Linked DNA regions of Azoarcus olearius. Each later gene encodes a partner of the first gene's protein in a complex. Links are inferred from orthologs where the notes say so. Each region holds a gene or a part of one and is shown in the gene's direction. Other genes may lie near its edges.

Region 1 (8,198 bases):
CCGGCCGAGGGGCAGGTCGAGCAGGCGGCCGGCGGTCGCATCGTGCCTCGGGTCGATGCCCCCGCTTCCACGCCGTCCGGCGACAAGCTCAAGGTGTCCCGCACGCAGAGCGGCGAGACGGCGGCCGGCACTGAAGTGGCGAACCGGCTGCAGTCGCTGGAAGAGGAACTCGTATCCCGTGAAAAGGCGCTGGACGAAGCCAACGCCCGCCTGGCGCAGCTGGAACAGAACATCCGCGAACTGCAGAAGCTGCTGCAGCTGAAGAGCGAATCGCTCGCACAGGCGCAGGCCGCCGCCGGCGGTGCCCCGGCACCTGCGATGACGCCGGCGCCCGCGGCTCCGGCTCCAGCCGACACCCCGCCTGCCGCAAGCGCACCGGCGCCGGGCGCCGAAGCGCCGGCAGCAGCCGTCACGCCTGCGACGCCGCCGGCAGAGTCCAAGCCGGCGGAGGCGCCCAAGCCCAAGCCGAAGAAGGTGGTTCCGCCGCCGGAACCCGAACCCGAGCCCGGCTTCCTCGAGTCGATGCTCGGCAACCCGACGATTCTCGCCGCTGGCGGCGGCATTCTCGCCCTGTTGCTGGCCTACGCGGGGCTGCGGATGCGTGGCCGTTCTGCGAAGAAGAACGAGACCGACAGTGCGGCGCTGATCAGTGAGTTCCCGCCCGAAAGCAGCGGTGTGTTCGGCGCCACCGGCGGCCAGAGCGTGGATACCAGTAACAGCAGCGTGATTCACACCGACTTCAGCCAGTCGGGCCTCTCCGCCATCGACGCAGATGAAGGGGTCGATCCGGTGGCCGAAGCCGATGTCTATATGGCCTACGGTCGCGACGCGCAGGCGGAAGAGATTCTGCTCGACGCGCTGAAGGCCGATCCTGAGCGTCTGGCGATCCCGCTTAAGCTGCTCGAGATCTATTCCAAGCGCAAGAGCGCGAAGCAGTTCGAGAGCATCGCCTCCGAACTCTATGCCCGCACTGGCGGCAAGGGTCTCGACTGGGAGAAGACCGCGCTGATGGGGCGCAAGCTCGACCCGGACAACCCGCTGTACAGCAGCAAGACTGTTGAGCCGGAGCGTACCGAGGCCCCGTCCACCGAGATGCCCGCGGCCCCGCTTGCAGCCGCCGGTGTCGCGGGCGCCGCGGCGGCGGCAGTCGCGCTCGAGGCCGCCGAGCAGGATGCGCCGGAAGCGCCTGCGCTCGCCAACCTCGACTTCACCACTTCCATGTCCGGCGTGAGCAACCCGCAGGAGCTGACGGCCACCTGGACCGAAGGCGTGGGGCAGATCGGCGCCGATGCGTCTGAAGCCCCGGTTGAAGAGCCGGCTGCGGACGAACAGCCGGTGTCGATGGATGTCAACCTGGACGCGCTCGACTTCGATCTCGAACTCGACGCGCCGACGCCGGCGGCGGCGCCCGCCGCTGCCGCGGCCCCGGACCTTGCTGCGACCTCGGACCTGATGCTCAATCTCGACCTCGGCGGCGACACCGCACCGCTGGGCCAGGGGGAGGAAGTCGATTCCGCGGCGCCCGGCAACGCCGCTGAAACCGGCACGGTCACTGTCATCGGTCAGGACCTCGACTTCGCCGCTGCCGACGACGCCGGTCTGACCTTCGATCTGCCGGAGTTGAGCGCACCCGCGCCGCAGGCCGACAGTCCCGATCTGAATGCGACGGTGGTGCAGGCCGACGCGCTTGAGTTCGGTGGCGACGCCGCGGCGACCACCGATCTCGAGGCCACGAGCTTCGACAGCAACCTGCTCGATTTCGATTTCGATCTGGATACCCCCGCCGCGACCGCAGCCCCCGCTGCGCCCGCTGCAGGGCTGGACCTCACCAGTATCGACCTCAACCTTGAGCCGCCGGCCGACGCTGACCTTGGCTTCGACGCGCCGCCGTCCGTGGATGAACTGCCGGCGCTGGACGGCACCGCGGCCACGGTGGACGGCGGAATCGACCAGGAAGTGGAAACCAAGCTTGAACTGGCCCGCGCCTACGAGGAAATGGGCGATAAGGATGGCGCGCGCGAACTTCTCGACGAGGTGGTGCGCGAGGGAACGCCGACGCAGCAGGCGGCAGCCCGCGAACTGATCGCCCGTCTGGCCTGATCCTGACCGCCACCAAGCCGCCGTCGCGTATATGCGCGCCGGCGGCTTGCGCTTTTTCGGCCATGCATGCCGCCCTTGTTCTCCTCCTCTGGCTAGTCGCGGTGGTCGTCATCCAGGCGCTACCGGCGCCGGCGCTCCTCGTCGCGGTCGCCGCCAGTATCGGCGTGGCCGCCGTCATTGCGCGGCCGCGCGCGCTCCGGTTGATGCGGCGGGTCCGGTTTCTACTGCTTGCCATCGTTGTGCTGTTCGCCGGCTTCACGCCGGGAGAGGCTCTGGTGGCCGATTGGCCGCTGTTGTCGCCGACGCGCGAAGGGGTGGCGTTGGCGCTGATTCACGCCGGCCGCCTGCTTGCCGTGGTGGCTGCGGTCGCCGTGTTGCTCGAGGTGTTGCCCGCCGCGCGCCTGGTGGGGGGCTTGCATGTGCTGTGCGGACCGCTGCGCTGGATCGGCGTGCCGCCCGAGCGGGTGGCGGTACGGCTGCTGCTCGTGCTGCGTTATGTCGAAACGACGCCGCGTGGCAGTGGCAAGTCGTGGCATGCGTGGCTGGTGGAGGAGGATTCAGCGGCGGAGGAGGATTCAGCGGCGGAGGAGCGCATGCTGTTGCAGCGCGAGCAGTGGCGCGCGCGTGATGTCGCGGTGCTGCTGACGGTGGTGCTCGGATTGGGGCTTTGGGTGAGCGGGGTAGTGTGGTGAGACTGGCGCTGGGCGTGGAATACGCGGGCGATCGCTTCGAAGGCTGGCAAAGCCAGCGCCATGGGCGGACGGTGCAGGATGCGCTCGAAGCGGCGCTGTCGCGGATCGCCGGCGAAGCGGTGAAGTTGCATTGCGCGGGGCGGACGGACACCGGTGTGCATGCCACCGCCCAGGTGGCTCATTTCGACACCGCCGCGGTGCGTCCGCTGTCAGCGTGGATCCGCGGCGTGAACACCCATCTGCCGGCCGGTGTCGCGGTGCGTTGGGCAGTCGAAGTCGATGACGCTTTCCATGCCCGCTTCCTGGCCTACGAGCGTCGCTACCGCTACGTGCTGTTCAATGCGCCGACCCGGCCGGCGCTGCTGGCCGGCAGAGTCGGCTGGTTTCACCTGCCGCTGGACGAGGGGGCGATGGCGGAGGCGGCCCGTTGCCTCGTCGGCGTGCAGGACTTTTCCGCTTTTCGCGCCGCGGAGTGCCAGGCCAAGACGCCGGTGCGCGACATGCGGGAGGTCCGGGTGCAGCGTAGCGGGGACTACCTGATCTTCGATTTCCGCGCCGACGGCTTCCTGCATCACATGATCCGCAATCTGGTGGGGGCGCTGGTGTATGTGGGCAAGGGGCGATATCCGCCGGGGTGGCTGGCCGAAGTGCTGGCGGGGCGGGACCGTTCGCGCGCTGCGCCGACCTTTGCACCCGACGGCCTTTATCTGTGCGGCGTCAGCTATCCGGGCAACTGGCCGCTGCCTGACGATGGGCGTATCATCGCGCTGCCCCGGATTCCCCTCGTCTGAATGTCCCGTACCCGTATCAAGATTTGTGGCCTGACCCGGCCGGATGACGTGCGCGCGGCCGTCGATGCGGGCGCGGACGCGATCGGCTTCGTCTTCTATCCGCCCAGCCCACGTGCGGTCGATTTCGGCCGTGCGGCCGAGCTTGCAGCGCTGCTCCCACCCTTCGTGACCGCAGTCGGACTGTTCGTCAACCCGACGCGCGAGTTCGTCGCCGCCGCGTGTGCCGAAGTGCCGCTGCAACTGTTGCAGTTTCACGGCGACGAGACGGAGGCGGAGTGCGCTTCCCATGGTCGGCCGTGGATCAAGGCTGCGCGGGTCCGCGCGGGGACCGATCTGGTAGAATTCTGCGCTTCCCATGCCCGCGCCCGCGGCATCCTGCTCGACGCCTTCGTCGACGGCTACGGCGGCGGCGGGAAAACATTCGATTGGTCCCTGATTCCTCCCCGGCTCGGGCGGCCCCTGATTCTTTCCGGCGGCCTGAATCCGTCCAACGTGGAAGAGGCGGTGCGCCGCGTCCGCCCTTGGGCGGTCGACGTGTCGAGCGGCGTCGAGGTGGCCAAGGGGATCAAGGATGCGGCCAGGATCGCCGCATTCGTTGCCGGAGTTCGACATGCAGATGGCTGACACGCCTTACCACTATCCCGACGCCCGCGGCCATTTCGGCCGGCACGGCGGCGTCTTCGTCGCCGAAACGCTGATGCCGGCACTCGACGAGCTGCGCGAGGCCTATGCCCGCTACAGCCAGGATCCCGAGTTCATCGCGGAGTTCCAGTACGAACTCAAGCACTACGTCGGCCGGCCCAGTCCGATCTACCACGCCAAGCGCTGGTCGGGCATCCTCGGCGGTGCGCAGGTCTATTTGAAGCGCGAAGACCTCAATCACACCGGCGCGCACAAGGTTAACAACTGCATCGGCCAGGCGCTGCTCGCCCGCCGCATGGGCAAGCCGCGGGTGATTGCCGAAACCGGCGCCGGCCAGCACGGCGTCGCCACCGCCACCGTCGCTGCCCGCTACGGCATGGAGTGCGTGGTCTATATGGGTGCCGAGGACGTCAAGCGCCAAGCCGCCAACGTCTATCGCATGAAACTGCTCGGCGCCACCGTGGTGCCGGTCGAGTCCGGCTCCAAGACCCTGAAGGACGCGCTCAACGAAGCCATGCGCGACTGGGTGACGAACGTTGCCGATACCTTCTACATCATCGGCACCGTGGCGGGGCCGCACCCCTACCCGATGATGGTGCGCGACTTCCAGGCGGTGATCGGCGACGAGTGCAAGGTGCAGATGCCGGAACTGGTCGGCCGTCAGCCCGATCAGGTCATCGCCTGCGTGGGCGGCGGTTCGAACGCGATGGGTATCTTCTACCCCTACCTCGATGTGCCCGGCGTCAAGCTGGTCGGCGTCGAGGCGGCAGGCGAGGGCCTGCAGACCGGCCGTCACGCCGCTCCGCTGACGGCGAACGCGCCGGTGGGCGTGCTGCACGGCAACCGCACCTACCTGATGCAGGACGAGGACGGCCAGATCATCGAAACGCACTCGATCTCGGCCGGTCTCGACTACCCCGGCGTCGGCCCCGAACATGCGTGGTTGAAGGATGACGGGCGCGCCGAGTACGTTGCCGTGACCGACAGCGAGGCGCTGCAGGCCTTCCACGACCTGTGCCGGTTCGAGGGGATCATCCCGGCGCTGGAGTCCTCGCATGCGCTGGCGTACGCCGCCAAGATCGCCCCCACCCTGCCGAAGGATCACGTCCTGCTGGTCAATCTCTCCGGGCGTGGCGACAAGGACATGCACACCGTCGCCGAACGCTCCGGCATCCAGTTCTGAACCCGTAGCGGGCCGTCCCGGCCCGCCGCTGCCGAATCCGACATGTCGAAAATCCAGACCACTTTCCAGCGCCTTCAGGCCCAGGGCCGCAAGGCGCTGATCCCGTTCATCACCGCGGGCGATCCCGACCCCACGCTGACGGTGCCGCTGATGCATGCGCTCGTTGCGGGCGGGGCGGACATCATCGAGTTGGGGGTCCCGTTCTCCGACCCCATGGCTGACGGCCCGACCATCCAGCGTGCTTCCGAGCGCGCATTGGCGCAGGGCATGACCTTGCGCAAGGTGCTGCAGGCCGTGCGCGAGTTCCGCAGCGGGGATGCCGACACCCCGGTGGTACTGATGGGCTACGCCAATCCGATCGAGGCGATGGGCCAGCAGGCCTTTGTCGCCGCAGCCCGCGAAGCCGGCGTGGACGGCGCGCTCGTGGTGGATTACCCGCCCGAAGAGTGCGTCGAGTTCGCCGCGGCCAGCAAGGCGGCCGGGCTCGACCCGATCTTCCTGCTCGCGCCGACGTCGTCGGAACAGCGCTTTGCGGACGTCGCCCGGGCGGGCAGCGGCTACATCTACTACGTCTCGCTGAAGGGCGTGACCGGCGCTGGCACGCTGGATCTGGACGAGGTCGCGCGCCGTATTCCGCAGATCCGCGCTGCGGTGGGCATGCCGGTGGGCGTGGGGTTCGGCATCCGTGACGCCGAAAGCGCGCGACGGATCGGCGCCGTGGCCGATGCGGTGGTGATCGGCAGCCGCATCATCGAAGAGATCGAACGCAGCCCGCGCGAGCAGGCCTGCAGCAATGTCACCCACTTCGTGAAGGGCATCCGCGAAGCCCTCGATACCCTGCCCGGAGTCAAGCAATGAGCTGGCTGCAGAAACTGCTTCCGCCCAAGATCAAGCGCAGCGACGCCGCCGCGCGCAGCAAGTCCATCCCGGAAGGGCTGTGGAGCAAGTGCCCGTCGTGCGAAGCGGTGCTGTACCGCTCCGACCTGGAAAGCAATCAGAGCGTGTGCCCCAAGTGCGGCCACCACCAGCGCTTGCGTGCCCGTGCGCGCCTCGACCTGCTGCTGGACCCCGAGGGCCGGTTCGAACTCGGCAGCGAAGTGGTGCCGGTCGACCCGCTCAAGTTCAAGGATTCGCGCCGCTATCCCGAGCGCCTGTCCACCGCCGTCGCCGACACCGGCGAGGCCGATGCGATGGTCGTCATGCAGGGCGCCATCCTGACGGTGCCGGTGGTGGTGGCCTGCTTCGAGTTCGAATTCCTCGGTGGCTCCATGGGGTCGGTTGTCGGCGAGCGCTTCGTGCGCGGCGCGCGTGCCGCGCTGGAGCAGCGGCTGCCCTTCATCTGCATTACCGCCACCGGCGGCGCGCGGATGCAGGAAGGCCTGTTCTCGCTGATGCAGATGGCCAAGACCACTGCGGCCATCACCCAGCTCGCACAGCGCAAGTTGCCCTTCATCACGCTGCTGACCGACCCGACGATGGGCGGTGTTTCGGCCAGCTTCGCCTTCATGGGGGACGTCGTGATCGCCGAGCCCGGCGCGCTGATCGGTTTTGCAGGTCCGCGGGTCATCGAGCAGACGGTGCGGGAGAAGCTGCCTGAAGGCTTCCAGCGTTCCGAATTCCTGCTCGAAAAGGGCGCGATCGACATGATCGTGGACCGTCGCGAACTGCGCGAGCGGCTTGCGGCGCTGCTGACGCTGATGACCCGCCAGCCGGCGGTCGGCAACTGAGGCAGCCCTGAGCGACATGTCTTTGCCGCACACCCTGGACGGCTGGCTGGAACTGCTCGAGCGCCGTCACGCCCAGGCCATCCAGCTGGGGCTGGAGCGCGTGCGCACGGTGCGCGATGCGCTGGGCCCCGGTCCGGAGACCGTGGTGATCACGGTCGGTGGTACCAATGGCAAGGGCTCGACCTGCGCGATGCTCGAGGCGATCCTGCGCGCCGAGGGTTACCGTGTCGGCTGCTACACCTCGCCCCATCTGCTGCGCTACAACGAGCGCGTGCGGGTCGATGGCCAGGACGTGGACGACGCGCGCCTGGTCGCGGGCTTCGAAGCGGTGGAGCGCGCCCGTGGCGACGTTCCGCTGACGTATTTCGAGCACGGCACGCTGGCGGCGTGGGAGGTGTTCCGCGCGGCCGCGCCGGACGTCGTGATCCTCGAGGTGGGATTGGGCGGCCGTCTGGACGCGGTGAACGTGTTCGAGCCCGACTGTGCGATCGTCACCAGTGTGGCGATGGACCACATGGATTATCTCGGGGACACGCGCGAGGCCATCGGCTACGAGAAGGCGGGCATCTTCCGCAGCGGCCGTCCCGCGGTCTGCGGTGATCCCCAACCGCCCGCTTCGCTGCGCGAGCACGCCGAGGCGATTGGCGCGCAACTGTGGATCAGCGGGCGCGATTTCGGCTTCGGCGGTGACCAGCAGCAGTGGGGCTACTGGCGTTATCCGGCCCCCGCCACCCGCGGTGCGCTGGTCAAGCGGGGCGGCCTGGCCTATCCCGCGCTGCGCGGCGCCAACCAGTTGCTCAACGCGGCCGCGGTGTTTACCGCGCTGGATACGCTGCGCGACCGCATTCCGGTGTCGATGCAGGCGATCCGCCAGGGCTTGATGCTGGTCGAGGTGCCCGGACGCTTCCAGGTGTTGCCGGGCAAGCCCGCGGTGGTGCTGGACGTGGCCCACAATCCGCAGGCCGCCGGCGTGCTCGCCGAGAACCTCGGCGGCATGGGGTTCTACCCCGAAACCTGGGCGGTACTCGGCATGCTGGCGGACAAGGACGTGGAAGGTGTGGTC
Region 2 (8,144 bases), 240 kb from region 1 along the record:
AGCCTTTCCGCCATCACTCGTACTTCTCCGATCGCGCCGCCGGCGTGATCTGCGGGCTGGGTGCGTACGGCTATCTGGCAGCGACCGAGTTCGTGCTCGGGCGCCTGCGCGAAAGACACCTCTAATCATCGATTGCGGCCGCCGTCCCCCGGGGCGGCGCCGTCATGTCCGGAGTACAGCATGGATCTGCGCAAACTCAAGAAACTGATCGACCTCGTCCAGGAATCGGGGATTTCCGAACTGGAGGTCACCGAAGGCGAAGAGAAGGTGCGCATCGCCAAGCACCTGTCCGCCCCTGTGCAGGCCACCTATTACGCGCCGCCGCAAGCCGCGGCACCTCAAGCCGCCGTGGCCGCACCGGCCGTCGAAGCGCCGGCTGCCGCCGATGCGCTGCCCGCCGGTCACATCGTCAAGTCGCCGATGGTCGGCACCTTCTACCGCTCGTCCGCCCCCGGCGCCAAGCCCTTTGCCGAACTCGGCCAGTCCGTCAGCGAAGGTGACGCGCTGTGCATCATCGAGGCAATGAAGCTGATGAACGAGATCGAGGCCGACGCGAGCGGCACGATCAAGGCCGTGCTGGTTGAAAACGGCCAGCCGGTCGAATACGGCCAGCCGCTCTTCGTAATCGGCTGACAGGCACCATGTCCGGCAACACTCTGATCGCCAGCCGCGGCGCCCCGCTGCCGGCCGGCGATGCAGCGGCGCATCCCCACCGCCCCGCGACCGCGCGCGGCACCGGCAACTTCGCCGCGGAGACCACTCATGTTTGAAAAGATCCTGATCGCCAACCGCGGCGAAATCGCCCTGCGGGTCCTGCGCGCCTGCCGCGAACTCGGCATCAAGACCGTCGCGGTGCATTCCGAGGCGGACACCGAAGCCAAGTACGTCACGCTGGCCGACGAATCGGTCTGCATCGGCCCGGCACCGTCCGGTCTGAGCTACCTCAACGTGCCGGCGATCATCTCGGCCGCCGAGGTCACCGACGCCGAAGCCATCCACCCTGGCTACGGCTTCCTGTCGGAAAACGCCGACTTCGCCGAACGTGTCGAGCAATCCGGCTTCGTCTTCATCGGCCCGCGCCCCGACACCATCCGCCTGATGGGCGACAAGGTTTCCGCCAAGGATGCGATGAAGGCCGCCGGCGTGCCCTGCGTGCCCGGTTCCGACGGCGCGCTGCCGGAAGAGCCCAAGGAAATCGTCAAGATCGCGCGCGCCATTGGCTACCCGGTGATCATCAAGGCTGCCGGCGGCGGTGGCGGGCGCGGCATGCGCGTGGTGCACACCGAAGCGGCACTGCTCAACGCGGTCACCACCACCCGTGCGGAAGCCGGCGCTGCCTTCGGCAACCCGACCGTCTACATGGAGAAGTTCCTGGAGAACCCGCGCCACGTGGAAATCCAGGTGCTGGCGGACCAGCACGGCAACGCGGTCTACCTCGGCGAACGCGACTGCTCCATGCAGCGCCGCCACCAGAAGGTGATCGAAGAAGCGCCGGCCCCGGGCATCGACCGCAAGCTGATCGCCAAGATCGGTGAACGCTGCGCCGAAGCCTGCCGCAAGATCGGCTACCGCGGCGCGGGCACCTTCGAGTTCCTGTACGAAAACGGCGAGTTCTACTTCATCGAGATGAACACCCGGGTGCAGGTTGAACACCCGGTCACCGAGATGATCACCGGCATCGACATCGTGCAGACGCAGATCCGTGTCGCCGCGGGTGAAAAGCTGCCGTTCCAGCAGCGCGACATCCCCTTCCGCGGTCACGCGATCGAATGCCGGATCAACGCCGAAGACCCGTTCAAGTTCACGCCGTCGCCGGGCCGCATCGACAACTGGCACACCCCGGGCGGTCCCGGCATCCGCGTCGATTCGCATGTGTACAACGGCTATATGGTGCCGCCGCACTACGATTCGATGATCGGCAAGCTGATCGCCTACGGCGACACCCGCGAGCAGGCGATCCGCCGCATGCGCATCGCGCTGTCGGAAATGGCGGTTGCCGGCATCAAGACCAACATCCCGCTGCACCAGGAACTGATGATGGACGCCCGCTTCGTCGAAGGCGGCACCAGCATTCACTACCTGGAACACAAGCTCGCCGAGCGCAGCGAAGTGAAGAAGGGCTGAGCGGCACGCCATGTGGATTTCGGTCATCCTGCAGGCTGAGGCGGCAAAGGCGGAGGCGCTGTCGGACGCGCTGATGGACGCGGGCGCGCTGTCGGTCTCGATCGAGGACGCCGATGCCGGCACCGAGGCGGAGAAGCCGCAGTTCGGCGAGCCCGGGCACCTGCCCACCAGCCTGTGGGACCACAGCCGCGTCATCGCGCTGTTCGACGCCGCAACCGAGCTGGCCCCAGCGCTCGCGCAGGCTGCCGGCGCGGCGGGTTTCGATGCGGTGCCTCCCTTCACCACCGAAGAGGTGGCCGAGCAGAACTGGGTGCAGCTGACGCAAAGCCAGTTCGACCCGATCCGCATCACCGACCGGCTGTGGATTGTGCCGTCGTGGCACGAAGCGCCGGACGCGAACGCGATCAACATCGAACTCGACCCCGGCATGGCCTTCGGCACCGGCTCGCATCCGACCACCCGGCTGTGCCTGGAGTGGCTGTGCGACACCGTGCAGCCGGGCACGAGCGTGCTCGATTATGGCTGCGGCTCGGGCATTCTCGGCATCGCCGCGGCGCGCCTCGGCGCGGGCGACGTCCTGGGCATCGACATCGACGACAAGGCGATCGAAGCCGCGCGGGACAACGCCAGCCGCAACGGCGTCACGCTGCGGCTGCAGCATTCCGCGGTTCCGGTGGGCGACACCTTCGCCGTCGTCGTCGCCAACATCCTCACCAACCCGCTGTGCGTGCTCGCGCCGGCGATCGCCGCGCGCGTCGCTGCGGGTGGCCGTATCGCCCTATCCGGCGTGCTCGAAACCCAATCCCAGCAGGTCATCGACGCCTGGGCGCCTTATCTTTCGCTACGGGTAGGCGCCGTGCTGGAGGGCTGGGTGCGGCTCGAAGGGCAACGGTAGGCAGCGATGCTGACCCGCTGCCCGGCCTGCCAGACGATCTTCCGGCTGCGCCCGGAGCAGCTTCGCGCGCGCCACGGCGAGGTGCGCTGCGGGCACTGCTTCAACCCCTTCAACGCCCTCGACCATCTGCTCGAAGGCCAGCAGGCCCAGGAAAGCGCTGCCTCCGAGCCGGGCTACGCAGAGCCGCCATCGCCGCCGCTCACGCCGCCGCTCACGCCACCAACGCAGCCCGCACCGCTTCAGCCGGCGCCCAGCGCCGCGCCCCCCGCGACGACTTCCGCGTTCAGCGATCTCGAATTCGACCTGCCGGACGGTTTCGACACCGCGGAAACGCCATTGCAGGCAGACGCTGACGAAAAACCCTTTACGGTCGAGCCCCCCGCCGCGCCCCACGTGCGCGAGCCGATGTTCGCGCCGGATGCGGACCATGCGCCGCAGCCAGCGCCTACCCCTGAACATCACGACGACGAGCATGGCGGTGCGCCGCGCGTGGACTTTTCCGCGATGGTCGCCGCCGCCGGAAGCCGCCTCGCCGGCAATCCGATCCCCGACCCCGTCTTTCCGCTCGAAGGCAACCGTCGCGATGCGCCCGAGCCCTCCGGACCCGCGGCCCACCGCATCGAACCCCTGGTCGAGGACATGCCGAGCCCCGAGCCGGTTGTCGCCTTCGAGCACGAGCCTCAGGACGAACCGGCGGCACGGGACAACGCCGAGCCGGCCGCGTGGATCGCGCCGGCGTCCGACCTGCCAACCACCGAGGACGCCTCAGGCCTGGACTCCGACCACCTGGACGCGCACTACGGGCCTCCGCCCGCCGCCGGCCCCGGATCCCGGCTGATTCCGGCGACCGTGCTCCTGCTCGCGCTCGTGCTCGTCGCCCAGTCGGCCTACCTGTTCCGCGGCCAGATCAGCCGCACGCTGCCGGGCCTGCGGCCGCTCTACGTTTCCGCGTGCGCACAGCTTGGATGCGACATGCCGTTGCCGCGCGATGCGATGCTGATCAACATCGAGAGCCCGGACCTGCAGTCCGAACCCGGCCGCCCCGGCCGCTACATCCTGCACGCCACCATCCAGAACCGTGCCGATTACCCGCAGGCCTGGCCCCATCTCGAGTTGACGCTCACCGACCCCGCCGACGTTCCGCTGGTGCGGCGGGTGCTGGCGCCCGAGGAGTGGTACGGCAGCAGCACGCTGCCGGAATCGTTCAAGGCACGCAGCGACGCAACGGTGCGGCTCAACTTCGAAGCGCCCGACATCGCCCCCACCGGTTACAGGGTGTACGTGTTCTACCCCTGAGTGCGGGCGGTCACCGGCCGGTAACTCCGCACGGAGATACTCGCCCGGTCAGCACCGCGCGCCGTCCCTCCCATCTTCGCGCCACCCGCGAGAACTCTGCCGACAACCATGGACCCGACCAACTCGAAACACGCGGAAAGCCCGTTCAAGGGCAAGACCGGCCTCCCCCGCATCTGGAACGCCTTCCGCTACTCGCTCGCCGGGTTGCGTGCCGCCCTCCGGCACGAAGACGCCTTTCGCCAGGAATGCCTGCTCGCCGCGGTGCTGATCCCGCTCGCCTTCGTCGCGCCCACCGACGGCGCGGGCAAGGCGCTGCTGGTCGGCAGCACGCTGCTGGTGCTGATCGTGGAGCTGCTCAACTCGGCGATCGAGGCCACGGTGGACCGCGTCTCGCTCGACCATCACCAGCTCGCCAAGCGCGCAAAGGACATCGGCAGCGCCGCCGTGCTGGTGGCGCTGCTCAATCTCGCGATGGTGTGGGGTCTGGTGCTGTTCGGATGACTCAGCGCGTGACGCGGGTCGTGCCGCCGTCACGCAGGATGCGGACCCGTTCGCCCGGCATGAACTGCTCGCCTTCGTCCTGCTGGACGACCGCCAGGTATTGACCGTTTTCCAGCTGCACGGTGACCTCGACACCCGGCTTGCGGGTCACGCCTTCTTCGATCGCGGAGCCGGCGAGGCCACCCGCCACGGCGCCCAGCACCGCGCCGATTGCCGAACCGCGGTTGCCGCCCACGGAGCTGCCGGCGATGCCGCCGACCGCAGCGCCCGAGACGGTTCCCACCGGGCTCTTGGTGCCCTCCAGCTGCACGCCGCGCACCGATTCGATGACGCCGAACTGCACCACCATCGCGCGTCGTGCCTCGGTGCGGGAGTAGGTGCCGCCGCCCAGGCCGGCCGCGCAGCCGCCCAGGCCCAGACTTGCGACCAGGATCAGCGCCAGGGTCCGGCGCCCCACCGGATTCACACTCACCATAGTGCCTCTCCAAAAGCGGCGAGATAGCGCGCCGCAATGTCCGCCCGCGTGGGCGCATGGTTCTGCCCGCCGCGGTGAGCGATCTTGATCGCGCCCATCACCGCCGCCAGGCGGCCGGTGCGCACCCAATCCCACCCTTGCGACAGGCCGTGCAGCAAGCCGGCACGGTAGGCATCGCCACACCCGGTCGGATCCACCACTGCATCGGCCTCCACCGCGGGGATGATCACCGCCGCGCCATCGGCGTGGACCCGGGAGCCCTCTGCGCCGAGGGTCACGACCAGGCCATCGACCTCATTGGCCAGCTGCTCGATCGAGCGGCCGGTTTTCTCGCTCATCAGGCGCGCCTCGTAATCATTGACCGTGCAGTAGGTAGCCAGTTGCAGGCAGCGCAGCAGTTCATCGCCGGACAGGATGGGCAGCGCCTGACCTGGGTCGAAGATGAAGGGCACACCTGCCGCCGCCAGCCCTTCGGCATGGCGCAGCATGCCGTCGCGGCCGTCGGGCGACACGATCGCAAGCCTGACGCCCTCCGCCTGCCCGGCATCGTTGAGGTGCGACTGCATCATCGCCCCGGGGTGAAAGGCGGTGATCTGGTTGTCGTCCAGGTCGGTGGTGATGAAGGCTTGCGCGGTAAAGGTGCCCGGCACGCCCCGCACGTAGTCCTGACGCAGGCCCAGTGCCTGCAGGCGCTCGCGGTAAGGCCCGGCATCGTCGCCGACGGTGGCCATGATCAGCGGCTCGCTGCCGAGCAGCTTCAGGTTGTAGGCGATGTTGCCCGCGCAGCCACCGAACTCGCGCCGCAGCTCGGGCACGAAGAAGGACACGTTGAGGATGTGGATCTGCTCGGGGAGGATGTGGTTCGAGAACCGGTCCTGAAAGACCATGATCGAGTCATAGGCCATCGAACCGCATACGAGGATGGACATAAGAAACCTAGCCGGAACGCAATGCCGCCATTATAGGCGGGGCGGACCGGCCGCCGCAGGCGATCAGGCCGCGGCGACGTGCGCGGCGCCGATCAGGCGCGCCTCGTGGCGATCGACCACGCGTTCGATCACCGCCGCCAGGCGCTGGGCAACCGCAGCCCAGTCGGCATCGGCCACGCTGTCGCGCGCACGGGCGGCGAGCGCAAGGCGCAGGGCGTCGTCGGTGCCGACCCGCAGCACGGCTTCGACGAAGCCCTGCTCGTCGCCAAGCGGTGCGAGGCAGCCGTTGTCGCCGCCGCGGATGCGCTCGGCCGCCGCTGCGTAGTCGAAGCCGATCACCGGCAGCCCGCTCGCCAAAGCCTCGGTAGTGACGTTGCCGAAGGTTTCGGTGGTGCTGGGGAACAGGAACAGGTCCGCGGACGCGTAGTGGGCGGCAAGGTCGGCCCCGGTCCGCATGCCGGCGAATACGGTTTCCGGACTGGCGGCGGCCAGCGCCGCGCGGGCCGGACCGTCGCCCACCAATACCAGCCGCACGTCGGCGCGTCGCTGGCGCAGGGCGTCGAACGCGCGCAGGGCCAGCCCGAGATTCTTCTCCGCAGCCAGCCGCCCCACCACCGTCAGCACCAGGGTTTCGGGACGGGCGCCCCAGCTCGAACGCAGGGCTTCGCTGCGCCGCGCCGGGGCGAACAGGGCGGTGTCGACACCGCGTGCCACCACGTCCACCTTGCGCACCCCGCGCGCCGCGAGTTGCGCGGCCAGTTCCGCGGTGGGCGCCAGACACAGGTCACCCTTGTTGTGAAAGCGCCGCAGATAGGCCTCCACCGGCTGCTTCAGCCACCCCATGCCGTAGTAGCGGCTGTAGCTGTGGAAGTTGGTGTGGAACTCGGTGATGACCGGCAGCCGCAGCTTGCGCGCCGCCGCCACCGCCGACCACCCGAGCGGCCCTTCGGTAACCACCTGCACCACATCCGGCCGCCGGAGCGACCACATGCGCGTCAGCGTGCTGCGAGCCGGCAGTCCCATCTTCAGATGGTTGTAACGCGGAATCGGCAGACCACGCGCCAGCACTTCCTCATAGCCTTCGCCGCGTGCCGGCTGATCGTCCGCCCCCTGGCGCGGACGCACCAGTTGCACGCGGTGCCCCAGCCGCAACAGTCCATCGACCATGCGCCCCGTCGTCATCGCCACGCCGTTGATCTCCGGCGGAAAGGTTTCGGTCACCAGCGCGATGCGCAACTGGCGACTTGCACGGGCGAGATCCTGCAGGCTGAGCGGCGCGTCCATGGCGGCATCGTCGGCCCGGCGAGCGACAGCGACGTGACCGCCCCGTGACACTTGGATGAAGCCGGCCACCGCCCGGACGGGCCGTCATCGCGCCGTAACGGACGCGTCACCGCGGCGCAACGACCGCTTTCGAGAATGCATCCATCACGCACAGGACGAGGACCGTCATGCTCCAGAAAAGCCAGCAGCCCGCCACCCGCCCCGGCCGCAACCTCCACGTCGGCCTGGCCAGTTGCGAGACCGAGATCCTCGAAGCGCAGAAGCTGCGTTACCGGGTGTTCGCCGAAGAAATGGGCGCCCGCCTGGCCACACGCACACCGGGGGTGGATCGCGACATCTACGATCCCTTTTGCGAACACCTGATCGTGCGCGACGAGGATGCCGGCCGCATCGTCGGCACTTACCGCATTCTGTCGCCCGCCGCGGCGCGCAAGGTCGGTGGCTATTACTCGGAGAACGAGTTCGATATCACCCGCCTGCAGCATCTGCGCAGCCGCATCGTCGAGATCGGCCGCTCGTGCATCGACGCCGACTACCGCAGCGGCGCGGTCATCGCCCTGCTGTGGGCCGGACTCGCGCGCTACATGCAGGAAAACGGCTACGACTACCTGATCGGCTGCGCCTCGGTGAGCATGGCCGA
Region 3 (8,108 bases), 190 kb from region 1 along the record:
GCTTACTCATAGAGCGAGGCAAGGCGCCTCGCGTGGCCTTTCTTGTGTTGGAACGAATGCAATCATGCACGAATCGCGCCGGCCTGTCATGCGCGCGGCCTTGACATTGCGCCGCGCCGCAATAGACTCCCATTCATCAAGGGGAGTAGCTTTTCGCCGCGGTACCGTCATCACGGTGGGTGTGTCCGGATCGGATACATCCCCCGGTGCTCCGGGCAACTTACGTTGCAAGCGAGACCTTGCCGAAGGGCAAGGTGCGCCGCGACTGTCTGCTTGATGCGAGGCTGGCCTGTGTCCTTCGGGAGCAGGCCTTTTTCGTTTCTTGCACGGAGTCGCAAATGGAATCAATCGGTACGTGGTGGATGTGGGCGGGCTTTGCCTTCATCGTGGTGGCAATGCTGCTGGTGGACCTGGTGGTCTTCAAGAGCGGGCATCAGCATCGGGTGTCGCTGCGCGAGGCTGCTGCATGGTCGCTCGCGTGGGTGACCGTCGCGCTGATCTTCAATGCCGGACTGTGGTGGTATCTGGACGCCACCGCTGGCCGGGCGGTGGCCAACGACAAGGCGTTGTCTTTCCTGGTGGGCTACCTGGTCGAGAAGTCGCTGGCGGTCGACAACGTCTTCGTCTGGATGATGATCTTCAGCTTCTTCGCGGTGCCGTTGGAGTTGCAGCGGCGGGTGTTGCTGTACGGCATCGTGGGCGCAGTCGTGATGCGGACCGGCATGATCTTCGGGGGCAGCTGGCTGATCACGCAGTTCCACTGGGTGCTGTACATCTTCGGCGCCTTCCTGGTTGTCACCGGCGTGAAGATGGCCTGGGTCACGGAGCATCAACCCGACCTCGCACGCAATCCGCTGGTGCGCTGGATCCGCAATCATTACCCGGTCACCGAGCAACTCGAGGGTGAGCGCTTCTTCGTCGTCCGCCAGGGTGTGCGCCATGCCACGCCGCTGTTGCTGGCGCTGGTGCTGGTGGAGGTCTCGGACGTGATCTTCGCGGTGGACAGCATTCCCGCCATCTTCGCGATCACAACCGACCCCTTCATCGTGCTGACGTCGAACCTGTTCGCCATCCTCGGCTTGCGCGCGATGTACTTCCTGCTGGCCGACCTGGGTAACCGCTTCTCGCTGCTGCGGTACGGGCTGGCACTGATTCTGGTGTTCATCGGCACCAAGATGCTGATCGTCGAGTGGATCAAGATCCCCGTCGCGGTCTCGCTCGGCGTCGTTGCCACCATCCTCGCGGTGACCGTGTGGCTCAGCATGCGGCGCGCGGCGCAGGCGGAGGGTGGGGCCGCCTGACGGTGAGTTGTAACGCCTGCGACGGCTTTTTGGTTGCAGGCGTTACAATACCGCTCATTTTTTTGCTGGGACGGTCGATGAAGACCACCTTTCTGGATTTCGAACAACCGATTGCCGAGCTCGAGGAAAAGATCGAGCAACTGCGTTTCGTGCAGGACGACTCCGCGGTCGATATCTCTGAAGAAATCGCACGCCTCGAGGTCAAGAGCCAGGCGCTGACGAAGGATCTGTACGCCAAGCTGACCCCGTGGCAGATCGCCCAGGTCGCCCGCCATCCGCAGCGCCCCTACACGCTGGATTACGTGCAGCACATCTTCACCGACTTCGAGGAACTGCACGGTGACCGCGCCTACGCCGACGACAAGGCGATCGTCGGTGGCCTCGCCCGCTTCAACGGCCAGAGCTGCGTGATCATCGGCCACCAGAAGGGGCGCGATACGAAGGAAAAGATCGCGCGCAACTTCGGCATGCCGCGTCCCGAGGGCTACCGCAAGGCGATGCGGCTGATGAAGCTCGCCGAGAAGTTCGGCCTGCCGGTCTTTACCTTCGTGGATACGCCCGGCGCCTATCCCGGCATCGGCGCCGAGGAGCGCGGGCAGTCTGAAGCGATCGGTCATAACCTGTACGTGATGGCCGAACTGAAAGTGCCGCTGATCTGCACGGTGATCGGCGAGGGTGGCTCCGGCGGCGCGCTGGCGATCGCGGTGGGCGACCAGGTGATGATGATGCAGTACTCCACCTACTCGGTGATTTCGCCCGAGGGCTGTGCCTCCATCCTGTGGAAGAGTGCCGAAAAGGCCTCCGAGGCGGCCGAAACGATGGGTATCACTGCCGCCCGGCTCAAGTCGCTCGGCCTGGTCGACAAGGTGGTCAACGAACCGGTCGGCGGTGCTCACCGCGACCATCGCGCCGCAGCGCAATCTCTCAAGCGGGCCTTGGCCGAAGCCCTGCGCCAGGTCGACACGCTGTCGCCGTCGGAACTCGTCGAGCAGCGGATGGAAAAGCTGATGGGTTACGGCCGCTTCAAGGAAATCGCCGCCTGACTCTCCCGGCCGTGGCCGTGGAACTCGCCGGACCGTTTGCCGAGGTGCTGCGCGCCGCGGCGATCGGTCCGGCGAGCCGTTTGTGCTGCGCGCTGTCGGGAGGCGTGGATTCGGTCGTCACCCTCGATCTGCTGACGCGGCTGCAACCCCGCTTCGGTTTCACCCTCACCGCGGTGCATGTGCACCACGGTCTCAGTCCGCATGCCGACGCCTGGGCGCAGTTCTGTGCGCAGCTGTGTGCCGCGCGCGGGCTTACGCTGGCGATACGGCGGGTCGAGGTGCCCACGGACACCGGGCAGGGGCTGGAGTCGGCCGCGCGTGCGCGGCGCCATGCAGAACTCGTCGCCCAGCCGTGCGACTGGCTTGTGTTCGGCCACCATCAGGACGATCAGGCCGAGACCGTGCTGTTCCGCCTGTTCCGCGGCAGCGGCCTGCGGGGACTGGGGGCGATGGCGGCGGTGGAGCCCGGTCAGCACGCAATGCCGGGCAAGCTGCGCCCGTTGCTCGACATCGGCCGCGCCGGGATCGTGGCCTATGCGCGGGCCGCCGGCCTGGAGTGGATCGAGGACGAAAGCAACGCCGACTGCCGCTTCACCCGCAACGCCTTGCGACACAAGGTGCTTCCGGTCGTCCAGGCGCAGTTTCCGGCTGTGGCGCCCACGCTGGCGCGGACCGCGGCGCTGCTGCGCGAAGGCGCCGACCTGCTGGACGATCTCGCGCGGCTGGACGAGAACGCGTGTGGCGGTCCGGTGCTTGCCGCGGACGTCTTCGCGTCGTTGCCGGCGGCGCGGGCCGCCAATCTGTTGCGTTGGCAGACCGCGCGGATGGGGGCGCGGGCGCCGTCGAGGGCCCGCCTGGGCGAGACGCTGCGCCAGCTGCGCGAGGCACCGGGCCCGCTACGTCTCCCGCTGGGTGATCTGTGGTGTTGCGCTTATCAGGGCCGGGTGTGGCTGGAGCGTGATGATGAAGCGCCGCTGCGCGCGCACCTGTGGTGCGGCGAACCCAGCCTGGGTTGGGGGGCGGGGCAGGTGAGGCTGAGTCAGGGGGGCGGGGGTGCGGCGCTTCGCGTGGCAGCCGGCGAGGCGATGCTGGCGCGGCCCGCACCCGGTCTGCGCATGCGCCTCGGGCCAGCGCGGCCCACGCGCAGCTTCAAGAACCTGTGCCAGGAGGCGGGCATACCGCCGTGGCTGCGCCCGCGGCTGCCGGTGTTGTGGGTGGCGGGCGAGCCGGCCTGGATCGGCGGTATTGGCATCGCCGCGCAGTTCCAGTGCGCGGAGGGGGAGCAGGGCGTGGTGCCGGCGTGGGTGCCGGCGTCAGCTGCGCAGCAGGGTCAGCATCTGGGCCAGTTCGACCGCTGAGCGCACTTCCATCTTGTCGAATACCCGCGAGCGGTGGGCTTCGACGGTGCGCATCGAGATCTGCAGGTCGTCGGCGATGACCTTGTTGAATTTGCCTTCGAGGATGAGGTCCATCACCTCGCGCTCGCGCGCGGTCAGCGTGGCGAGCCGGGCGGCGACGGTTTCACGGTCGGCCGCCACGCGCTGACGCTCGGCGTCGCGCTGGATCGCCTTTTCGACCAGGTCCACAAGCTGGTTGTCGTTGAACGGCTTCTCGATGAAGTCGAACGCGCCCTTCTTCAGCGCGCCAACCGCCATCGGCACGTCGCCATGGCCCGTGATGAAGATGACCGGCAACTGGCAGCCGCGCTCGATCAGTGCGTCGAAGCATTCGAGCCCGCTCATCCCGTCCATGCGGATATCGAGCACGATGCAGCCGCGCCATTCGGGGCGCCATGCCCCCAGAAAAGCCTCGCCGCTGCTCCAGGCCCGGCAGTTCACCGAGCGCGTCTTGAACAACCATTGCAGCGCGTCGCGGATGGCTTCGTCGTCGTCAATGATGTGGGCGCAGGCCTGGGTCATTCAGGAGTCCACCGGGAGCGTAAGGGTGAAGATGGTACCGCCGTCGGGAGCTGGCTCAAAACCGAGGCGGCCGTGGTGCAGCTCGGCGATCGAGCGGCAGATGTTGAGACCCATGCCCATCCCCTCCTGCTTGGTGGTGAAGAAGGGCTGGAACAGGTGGCGCGCGGTCTCGGCGTCGATGCCGGTGCCGTGATCGGTTACCCGTACCGTCACCACGGCTCCCGCGCTGCGCGTGCCGATCCGCACGCTGCGGTTCGGCTCCGGCGTGTCCTGCATGGCATCCATGCCGTTGCGCACCAGGTTGACGATGATCTGCTCGATCATCACCGCGTCCGCGTGCACCACCGGCAGATCGGCGGCGAGGTCGGCCACCAGATGGATGCGGCGTTTGCGCGCGTCCGGTTCGACGAGACCGAGCGCCTCGCGGATCACCTCGTTGAGGTCGAGCGCCTCGCGGCGCGGCTCGGCGCGGCGCACGAAATCGTGCACGCGGCGGATGATGTCGCCGGCGCGGCGCGCCTGACGGCCGATCTTCTCGTGGATGTCGCGCAGTTCGTCGCGGTCGAATTCGTCGGCCTCGAGGCGGTTCAGGCAACCGGTGTTGTAACTGGCGATCGCCGCGAGCGGCTGGTTCAGCTCGTGGGCGAGTGTGGAGGCCATTTCGCCCATCGTCACCAGCCGGGAAGTTGCCTGCAGCCGTTCTTCCTGTTGCAGCGCGAGTTCACGCGCCCGCTTCTGCTCGGTAATGTCGAGCACCGAGCCCATCCAGCCGGTGTGACGGCCGTGGGCGTCGATCAGCGGCGCCTCGAACACCAGCGCGTCCAGCCGCTCGCCGTTCCGGCGCCGCAGGCGCACCTCCACGCCTTCGGGGGAGGTGCCGCCAGCCATGATCTGCTCGTGCAGCTTCTGCGTCTCGGCGATGTGGTCGGGGTCCCAGTAGGGCATGGGCGGCTTGCAGCCGACCAGTTCTTCTGCCGTATAGCCGGTCATGCGGCAGAACGCGGAGTTCACATAGGTGAGGCGGCCGCTGAGATCGCGGGCGCGCAGCCCGGTGATGAGCGAGTCCTCCATCGCACGGCGATAGGCCGATTCGGCGCGTACCGCCTGTTCGGCCGCCTGGCGCGCGGCGAGCTGGCGGCGCAGCTGCCAGACGCTCCAGACGATGATGACCGCGAACAGCAGCATCGAGGCCGACAGCAGCACCGGAATCCAGCGCGTTTCACCCTTGTAGGGCGTGATCTGCAGGGTCAGGCCGTGCCCGGGCGGATCGAAAGCAATGGTGTAGGCGCGGCCCGGGTCGAGCGGCGCGACCTTGGACTTCGAAGCGACTTCGCGCCCGTCGGGGTCGAGCACTGCAACCCGGTAGCGTTCGGAGAACCACCACGGCAGCTCGCGCACGACGAGGTCGGATAGCGAATACACGCCGACGACGGTGCCGAGAAAACCTTCGTCGCCCCAGACCGGGACGTGGGCCTCGAACTGCGTCTGGTCGCCCAGCACCGGGTAGGCGGGGCCGTACACGGGTCGGCCGACGGCGCGGGCGAGGCGCGAGATGTCCGGGGAGGGCACCGCGCCGCTGGTTTCGCCGATCAGCTTGTCTTCCGACTGGGGCGGCATCGAATTGCGAACGCGCCCCTCCGCATCGAGCCACAGAATCTGGACGAGGCCGCGGTCGGGGCTGAGAAGCTGGCGCAACTGCGCTTCCGTGGGGCCGGAAAGCCGTTCCGTGCGCAGCAAATCGGGTGCGATCTGCTGCAGTTGTGCTGCATTGCGGTCAAGCTGGAAGCGCAGATTCTGCTCCATCCACAACGCATCATTGATGAGCGTGGCGCGCTGCTCCTCTTCGTCGTATTCGCGCGTCAGCCAGACGAGGGCCGCGATGGCCCCCAGGAACAGCGCGAGGGCGAGGTAGGGAAGGCGCGCAACCCAGCGGCTGCGCCGGCCCTCCTCGGAGGGCGGTGCGGCTGGCTGAGGAGGGGGCGGCGTGGGCATCGGCGTGAAAGGGTATGTTGCGACGCAGTATGCGGACGCGATGGCATAACCTGTTTGGCGTAAGTTGGTTCTTGCGGACTTCCACAATAGCAGCTGCGATCGGACGGGTTCGATACTTGTCGAATACTTCGGCAGCCCTTCCGCTGTCCGGGTGTATCCGGCAACACCGCAGGTAGCGCCGGATCAATAAGCAGTCAAAGCCAGATTCTTCATCCGGAGGAGAGACTCATGAAAGTCCGCGCCCTGTTGCTCGGCCTGGTGGCCGTCGGCCTGTCCACCACTGCCGCTGCCGCCGATCCCATCGTGATCAAGTTCAGCCACGTCGTCGCCCAGGACACCCCCAAGGGCAAGGCGGCCGACAAGTTCAAGGAACTTGCGGAGAAATACACCGCTGGCGCTGTCAAGGTGGAAGTCTACCCGAACAGCACGCTGTACAAGGACAAGGAAGAAATGGAGGCGCTGCAACTCGGCGCCGTGCAGATGCTGGCGCCTTCGCTCGCCAAGTTCGGCCCGCTGGGCGTGCGCGAGTTCGAGGTCTTCGACCTGCCCTTCATCTTCGACAGCTACGAAGACCTGCACAAGGTGACCTACGGTCAGGTCGGCCAGCAGCTGTTCTCCAAGCTCGAGCCCAAGGGCATCAAGGGGCTGGCGTACTGGGATAACGGCTTCAAGTCGTTCTCTGCCAACTCGCCGATCAAGAAGCCTGAAGATCTGAAGGGCAAGAAGATGCGCATCCAGTCCTCCAAGGTGCTGGAAGAGCAGATGCGCGAGCTGAAGGCGCTGCCGCAGGTGATGGCGTTCTCCGAGGTCTACCAGGCGTTGCAGACCGGCGTGGTTGACGGCACCGAGAACCCGATCTCCAACCTGTACACCCAGAAGATGCACGAGGTTCAGAAGCATCTGGCGATCACCGATCACGGCTATCTCGGCTATGCGGTCATCACCAACAAGAAGTTCTGGGACGGCCTGCCCGCCAACGTGCGCACTTCGCTCGAGAAGGCGATGAAGGAGTCGACCGAGTACGCTAACAAGATCGCCAAGGAAGAGAACGATCAGTCGCTCGAAATGGTGAAGAAGTCCGGCAAGACCGAGGTCACCCAGCTGAGCGCGGATGAACGCCTTGCCTTCAAGAAGGCGCTGGTTCCGGTGCACAAGAAGATGGAGTCGCGGATCGGTGCCGAGCTGATCCAGTCCATCTACAAGGAAACCGGCTTCGATCCGGCCAAGCTGTAATCAACTCGCTGTCCATCATCGGACGCCCGCTGGCTCCTCGTGCGCTCGCGGGCGTTTTCGTGACGGGAGACCTCTCATGCTGAAAATTCTCGATCACCTCGAGGAATGGCTCATCACCTTCCTCATGGGGGCGGCGACGGCGATCATCTTCGTATCGGTGGTGCACCGCTACGGTTCCGGCCTCGACATCCCCGGCCTGCAGGACTGGCTGCTGTCCCTCAACCTGGGTTGGGCGCAGGAGCTGACCATCATCATGTTCGTGTGGATGGCCAAGTTCGGTGCTGCCTACGGTGTGCGCACCGGCATCCACGTTGGCGTAGATGTGCTGATCAACCGGTTGTCGGACCGAAACCGTGCCAAGTTCATCGTCATCGGTCTGGGTGCAGGCGCCCTGTTTACGGGCATTGTCGGAACGCTTGGCGCAGCCTTCGTTCTTGAAAACGGCGCCCATTACCAGTTCCTCACGTGGTTCGGGATGGATACCGGGGACCTGTACGAGGGGCCGACCACGCCCGACCTGGAGTGGCCGACCTGGATTGTCTATTCGGCGATTCCGCTCGGCTCCTACCTGATGTGCTTCCGCTTCTTGCAGGTGATGGCGTCCTTCATCAAGACCGGGG
Region 4 (3,404 bases), 240 kb from region 1 along the record:
ATGGCCGAGGACGGCATCAGCGATTTCGGCTTCGCAAAGCGGAAGGCGGCGCGCCAACTGGGCGCCACCGACTCCGAGGCGCTCCCGAACAACACCGAAATCGAAGCCGAGCTGCGCGCCTGGCAGGCGCTGTATCAGGACGAGGAACAAGCCGAGCGCTTGCTGGAAATGCGCCGCGCCGCGGTGGAGGTGATGCACCTGCTCGAAGACTTCCGCCCCTACCTCACCGGCGGCGCGCTGGACGGCACCGCGGGACGTTACTCGGAACTGGAAATCGAGCTTTACCCGGAAAGCGCCAAAGAGGTCGAAATCTTCTTCCTCAACCGCGACTTCGCCTACGAGCACCGCGAACCCCGCCGCCCCGCGCCGGGCGCGCCCGAAGCGGTATTGAGCTTCGATTGGGACGACGTGCCGGTGCGGCTGTCCATCTTTCCGGCCGGCGCCGAACGCAACGCCCGCCGCCAGGACCGCGCACGCCTCGCCCAGGTCGAGGCGATGCTGGCCGCCCCCCGCTCACCGGCGGCGGAATGAGCATGCGCTCCCACGCCCGCACCCTGGTCATCGCGCTGGTTGCCGTGCTCGCCGCGGTTGCCGGCTATTTTGCAAGCCGTCCGGCCACGCCGCCCACGACCCGGCACTCCGCCGCCGCGCTCTACGCCCTTCAACTCCCGGACGCGGCAGGGCAGCCGCAGAGCCTGGCCGCGTGGAAGGACAAGGTGCTGGTCGTGAACTTCTGGGCCACCTGGTGCCCGCCGTGCCGCAAGGAAATCCCGGACTTCTCGGCGGCCAGCCGGACATTCGCCGACCAGCCGGTCCAGTTCGTCGGCATCAGCGTCGATACCCCGGACAAGGTGCAGGCATTCGCCGACGAATTCGAGGTCCCGTATCCGCTGCTGATCGCCGGCCCCGCGCAGCTCGAACTGACCGCCGCGTTCGGCAATACCAGCCAAGCGCTTCCCTTCACGCTGCTGATCGACCGCGACGGCAATGTACGCGCAAGCAAACTCGGCACCTTGAACCGCGCCGAACTCGAAGGCAAAATCCGCACCCTGCTGGCCCCCTGAGCCGGGGCCGATACACTTCGGCGCTGGACAACTTGCGGCCATCTGCGGCAAACTTGCCCGCATGACGCGCTCAAAACGCAGCCAAAAAACGGAAACGCCTCCGCCGCCGCAAGGCCGCATCCTGGCGCTTCACGGCCCCAATCTCAATCTGCTCGGCACTCGCGAACCGGACATCTACGGTCGCACCACCCTCGCGGACGTCCATGCCGCGATGGAAGCGCGCGCGCGCGCCGATGGCGTCGTGGTCGAATCCTTCCAGAGCAACCACGAAGGACAACTGATCGACCGGGTGCAGGCAGCGGCAGCCGAGGGCGTCGACTTCATCATCATCAACCCCGCGGGCTACACGCACACCAGCGTGGCGCTGCGCGACGCGCTCGCCGCGGTCAGCATCCCCTACGTGGAGGTTCACCTCTCCAACATCCACGCCCGCGAGCCTTTCCGCCATCACTCGTACTTCTCCGATCGCGCCGCCGGCGTGATCTGCGGGCTGGGTGCGTACGGCTATCTGGCAGCGACCGAGTTCGTGCTCGGGCGCCTGCGCGAAAGACACCTCTAATCATCGATTGCGGCCGCCGTCCCCCGGGGCGGCGCCGTCATGTCCGGAGTACAGCATGGATCTGCGCAAACTCAAGAAACTGATCGACCTCGTCCAGGAATCGGGGATTTCCGAACTGGAGGTCACCGAAGGCGAAGAGAAGGTGCGCATCGCCAAGCACCTGTCCGCCCCTGTGCAGGCCACCTATTACGCGCCGCCGCAAGCCGCGGCACCTCAAGCCGCCGTGGCCGCACCGGCCGTCGAAGCGCCGGCTGCCGCCGATGCGCTGCCCGCCGGTCACATCGTCAAGTCGCCGATGGTCGGCACCTTCTACCGCTCGTCCGCCCCCGGCGCCAAGCCCTTTGCCGAACTCGGCCAGTCCGTCAGCGAAGGTGACGCGCTGTGCATCATCGAGGCAATGAAGCTGATGAACGAGATCGAGGCCGACGCGAGCGGCACGATCAAGGCCGTGCTGGTTGAAAACGGCCAGCCGGTCGAATACGGCCAGCCGCTCTTCGTAATCGGCTGACAGGCACCATGTCCGGCAACACTCTGATCGCCAGCCGCGGCGCCCCGCTGCCGGCCGGCGATGCAGCGGCGCATCCCCACCGCCCCGCGACCGCGCGCGGCACCGGCAACTTCGCCGCGGAGACCACTCATGTTTGAAAAGATCCTGATCGCCAACCGCGGCGAAATCGCCCTGCGGGTCCTGCGCGCCTGCCGCGAACTCGGCATCAAGACCGTCGCGGTGCATTCCGAGGCGGACACCGAAGCCAAGTACGTCACGCTGGCCGACGAATCGGTCTGCATCGGCCCGGCACCGTCCGGTCTGAGCTACCTCAACGTGCCGGCGATCATCTCGGCCGCCGAGGTCACCGACGCCGAAGCCATCCACCCTGGCTACGGCTTCCTGTCGGAAAACGCCGACTTCGCCGAACGTGTCGAGCAATCCGGCTTCGTCTTCATCGGCCCGCGCCCCGACACCATCCGCCTGATGGGCGACAAGGTTTCCGCCAAGGATGCGATGAAGGCCGCCGGCGTGCCCTGCGTGCCCGGTTCCGACGGCGCGCTGCCGGAAGAGCCCAAGGAAATCGTCAAGATCGCGCGCGCCATTGGCTACCCGGTGATCATCAAGGCTGCCGGCGGCGGTGGCGGGCGCGGCATGCGCGTGGTGCACACCGAAGCGGCACTGCTCAACGCGGTCACCACCACCCGTGCGGAAGCCGGCGCTGCCTTCGGCAACCCGACCGTCTACATGGAGAAGTTCCTGGAGAACCCGCGCCACGTGGAAATCCAGGTGCTGGCGGACCAGCACGGCAACGCGGTCTACCTCGGCGAACGCGACTGCTCCATGCAGCGCCGCCACCAGAAGGTGATCGAAGAAGCGCCGGCCCCGGGCATCGACCGCAAGCTGATCGCCAAGATCGGTGAACGCTGCGCCGAAGCCTGCCGCAAGATCGGCTACCGCGGCGCGGGCACCTTCGAGTTCCTGTACGAAAACGGCGAGTTCTACTTCATCGAGATGAACACCCGGGTGCAGGTTGAACACCCGGTCACCGAGATGATCACCGGCATCGACATCGTGCAGACGCAGATCCGTGTCGCCGCGGGTGAAAAGCTGCCGTTCCAGCAGCGCGACATCCCCTTCCGCGGTCACGCGATCGAATGCCGGATCAACGCCGAAGACCCGTTCAAGTTCACGCCGTCGCCGGGCCGCATCGACAACTGGCACACCCCGGGCGGTCCCGGCATCCGCGTCGATTCGCATGTGTACAACGGCTATATGGTGCCGCCGCACTACG

The links.
Region 2: the proteins of accD (region 1) and accC are in contact, whole or in part, in a solved structure (PDB 8UXZ), measured with the Escherichia coli proteins. The link is inferred for Azoarcus olearius from one-to-one orthologs.
Region 3: the proteins of accD (region 1) and dqs_RS04860 are in contact, whole or in part, in a solved structure (PDB 8UXZ), measured with the Escherichia coli proteins. The link is inferred for Azoarcus olearius from one-to-one orthologs.
Region 4: the proteins of accD (region 1) and accB are in contact, whole or in part, in a solved structure (PDB 8UXZ), measured with the Escherichia coli proteins. The link is inferred for Azoarcus olearius from one-to-one orthologs.

Annotation. Positions count from the first base shown.
Region 1 is NZ_CP016210.1:1,204,289-1,212,486, forward strand. The notes cover bases 5,202-8,198. They hold accD (acetyl-CoA carboxylase, carboxyltransferase subunit beta), read left to right. Parts: upstream 5,202-6,262; coding sequence 6,263-7,135; downstream 7,136-8,198. Other genes in these bases: trpB (tryptophan synthase subunit beta), read left to right, coding at 5,202-5,408; trpA (tryptophan synthase subunit alpha), read left to right, coding at 5,451-6,266; folC (bifunctional tetrahydrofolate synthase/dihydrofolate synthase), read left to right, coding at 7,152-8,198. Also shown: dqs_RS05665 (motility hub landmark protein FimV), read left to right, coding at 1-2,100; dqs_RS05670 (CbiQ family ECF transporter T component), read left to right, coding at 2,202-2,792; tRNA pseudouridine(38-40) synthase TruA, read left to right, coding at 2,786-3,583; dqs_RS05680 (phosphoribosylanthranilate isomerase), read left to right, coding at 3,584-4,207; more of trpB, read left to right, coding at 4,194-5,201.
Region 2 is NZ_CP016210.1:959,442-967,585, reverse strand. What follows is about bases 1-2,943. They hold accC (acetyl-CoA carboxylase biotin carboxylase subunit), read left to right. Parts: upstream 1-762; coding sequence 763-2,124; downstream 2,125-2,943. Other genes in these bases: prmA (50S ribosomal protein L11 methyltransferase), read left to right, coding at 2,135-2,943; dqs_RS21190 (hypothetical protein), read left to right, coding at 642-770; accB (acetyl-CoA carboxylase biotin carboxyl carrier protein), read left to right, coding at 181-633; aroQ (type II 3-dehydroquinate dehydratase), read left to right, coding at 1-125. In the rest of the region: more of prmA, read left to right, coding at 2,944-3,019; dqs_RS04580 (DUF3426 domain-containing protein), read left to right, coding at 3,026-4,315; dqs_RS04575 (diacylglycerol kinase), read left to right, coding at 4,424-4,816; dqs_RS04570 (outer membrane lipoprotein), read right to left, coding at 4,818-5,291; dqs_RS04565 (carbohydrate kinase family protein), read right to left, coding at 5,285-6,220; dqs_RS04560 (glycosyltransferase family 4 protein), read right to left, coding at 6,284-7,504; dqs_RS04555 (GNAT family N-acetyltransferase), read left to right, coding at 7,672-8,144. UniProt on the Escherichia coli protein: This protein is a component of the acetyl coenzyme A carboxylase complex; first, biotin carboxylase catalyzes the carboxylation of the carrier protein and then the transcarboxylase transfers the carboxyl group to form malonyl-CoA.
Region 3 is NZ_CP016210.1:1,018,712-1,026,819, forward strand. The notes cover bases 455-3,361. They hold dqs_RS04860 (acetyl-CoA carboxylase carboxyltransferase subunit alpha), read left to right. Parts: upstream 455-1,378; coding sequence 1,379-2,344; downstream 2,345-3,361. Other genes in these bases: dqs_RS04855 (TerC family protein), read left to right, coding at 455-1,301; tilS (tRNA lysidine(34) synthetase TilS), read left to right, coding at 2,356-3,361. In the rest of the region: more of dqs_RS04855, read left to right, coding at 339-454; more of tilS, read left to right, coding at 3,362-3,702; dqs_RS04870 (response regulator transcription factor), read right to left, coding at 3,658-4,263; dqs_RS04875 (sensor histidine kinase), read right to left, coding at 4,264-6,255; dqs_RS04880 (TRAP transporter substrate-binding protein), read left to right, coding at 6,484-7,488; dqs_RS04885 (TRAP transporter small permease), read left to right, coding at 7,565-8,108. UniProt on the Escherichia coli protein: Component of the acetyl coenzyme A carboxylase (ACC) complex. First, biotin carboxylase catalyzes the carboxylation of biotin on its carrier protein (BCCP) and then the CO(2) group is transferred by the carboxyltransferase to acetyl-CoA to form malonyl-CoA.
Region 4 is NZ_CP016210.1:965,680-969,083, reverse strand. What follows is about bases 656-3,404. They hold accB (acetyl-CoA carboxylase biotin carboxyl carrier protein), read left to right. Parts: upstream 656-1,678; coding sequence 1,679-2,131; downstream 2,132-3,404. Other genes in these bases: accC (acetyl-CoA carboxylase biotin carboxylase subunit), read left to right, coding at 2,261-3,404; dqs_RS21190 (hypothetical protein), read left to right, coding at 2,140-2,268; aroQ (type II 3-dehydroquinate dehydratase), read left to right, coding at 1,126-1,623; dqs_RS04605 (TlpA family protein disulfide reductase), read left to right, coding at 656-1,064. Also shown: dqs_RS04610 (hypothetical protein), read left to right, coding at 1-531; more of dqs_RS04605, read left to right, coding at 528-655. UniProt on the Escherichia coli protein: This protein is a component of the acetyl coenzyme A carboxylase complex; first, biotin carboxylase catalyzes the carboxylation of the carrier protein and then the transcarboxylase transfers the carboxyl group to form malonyl-CoA.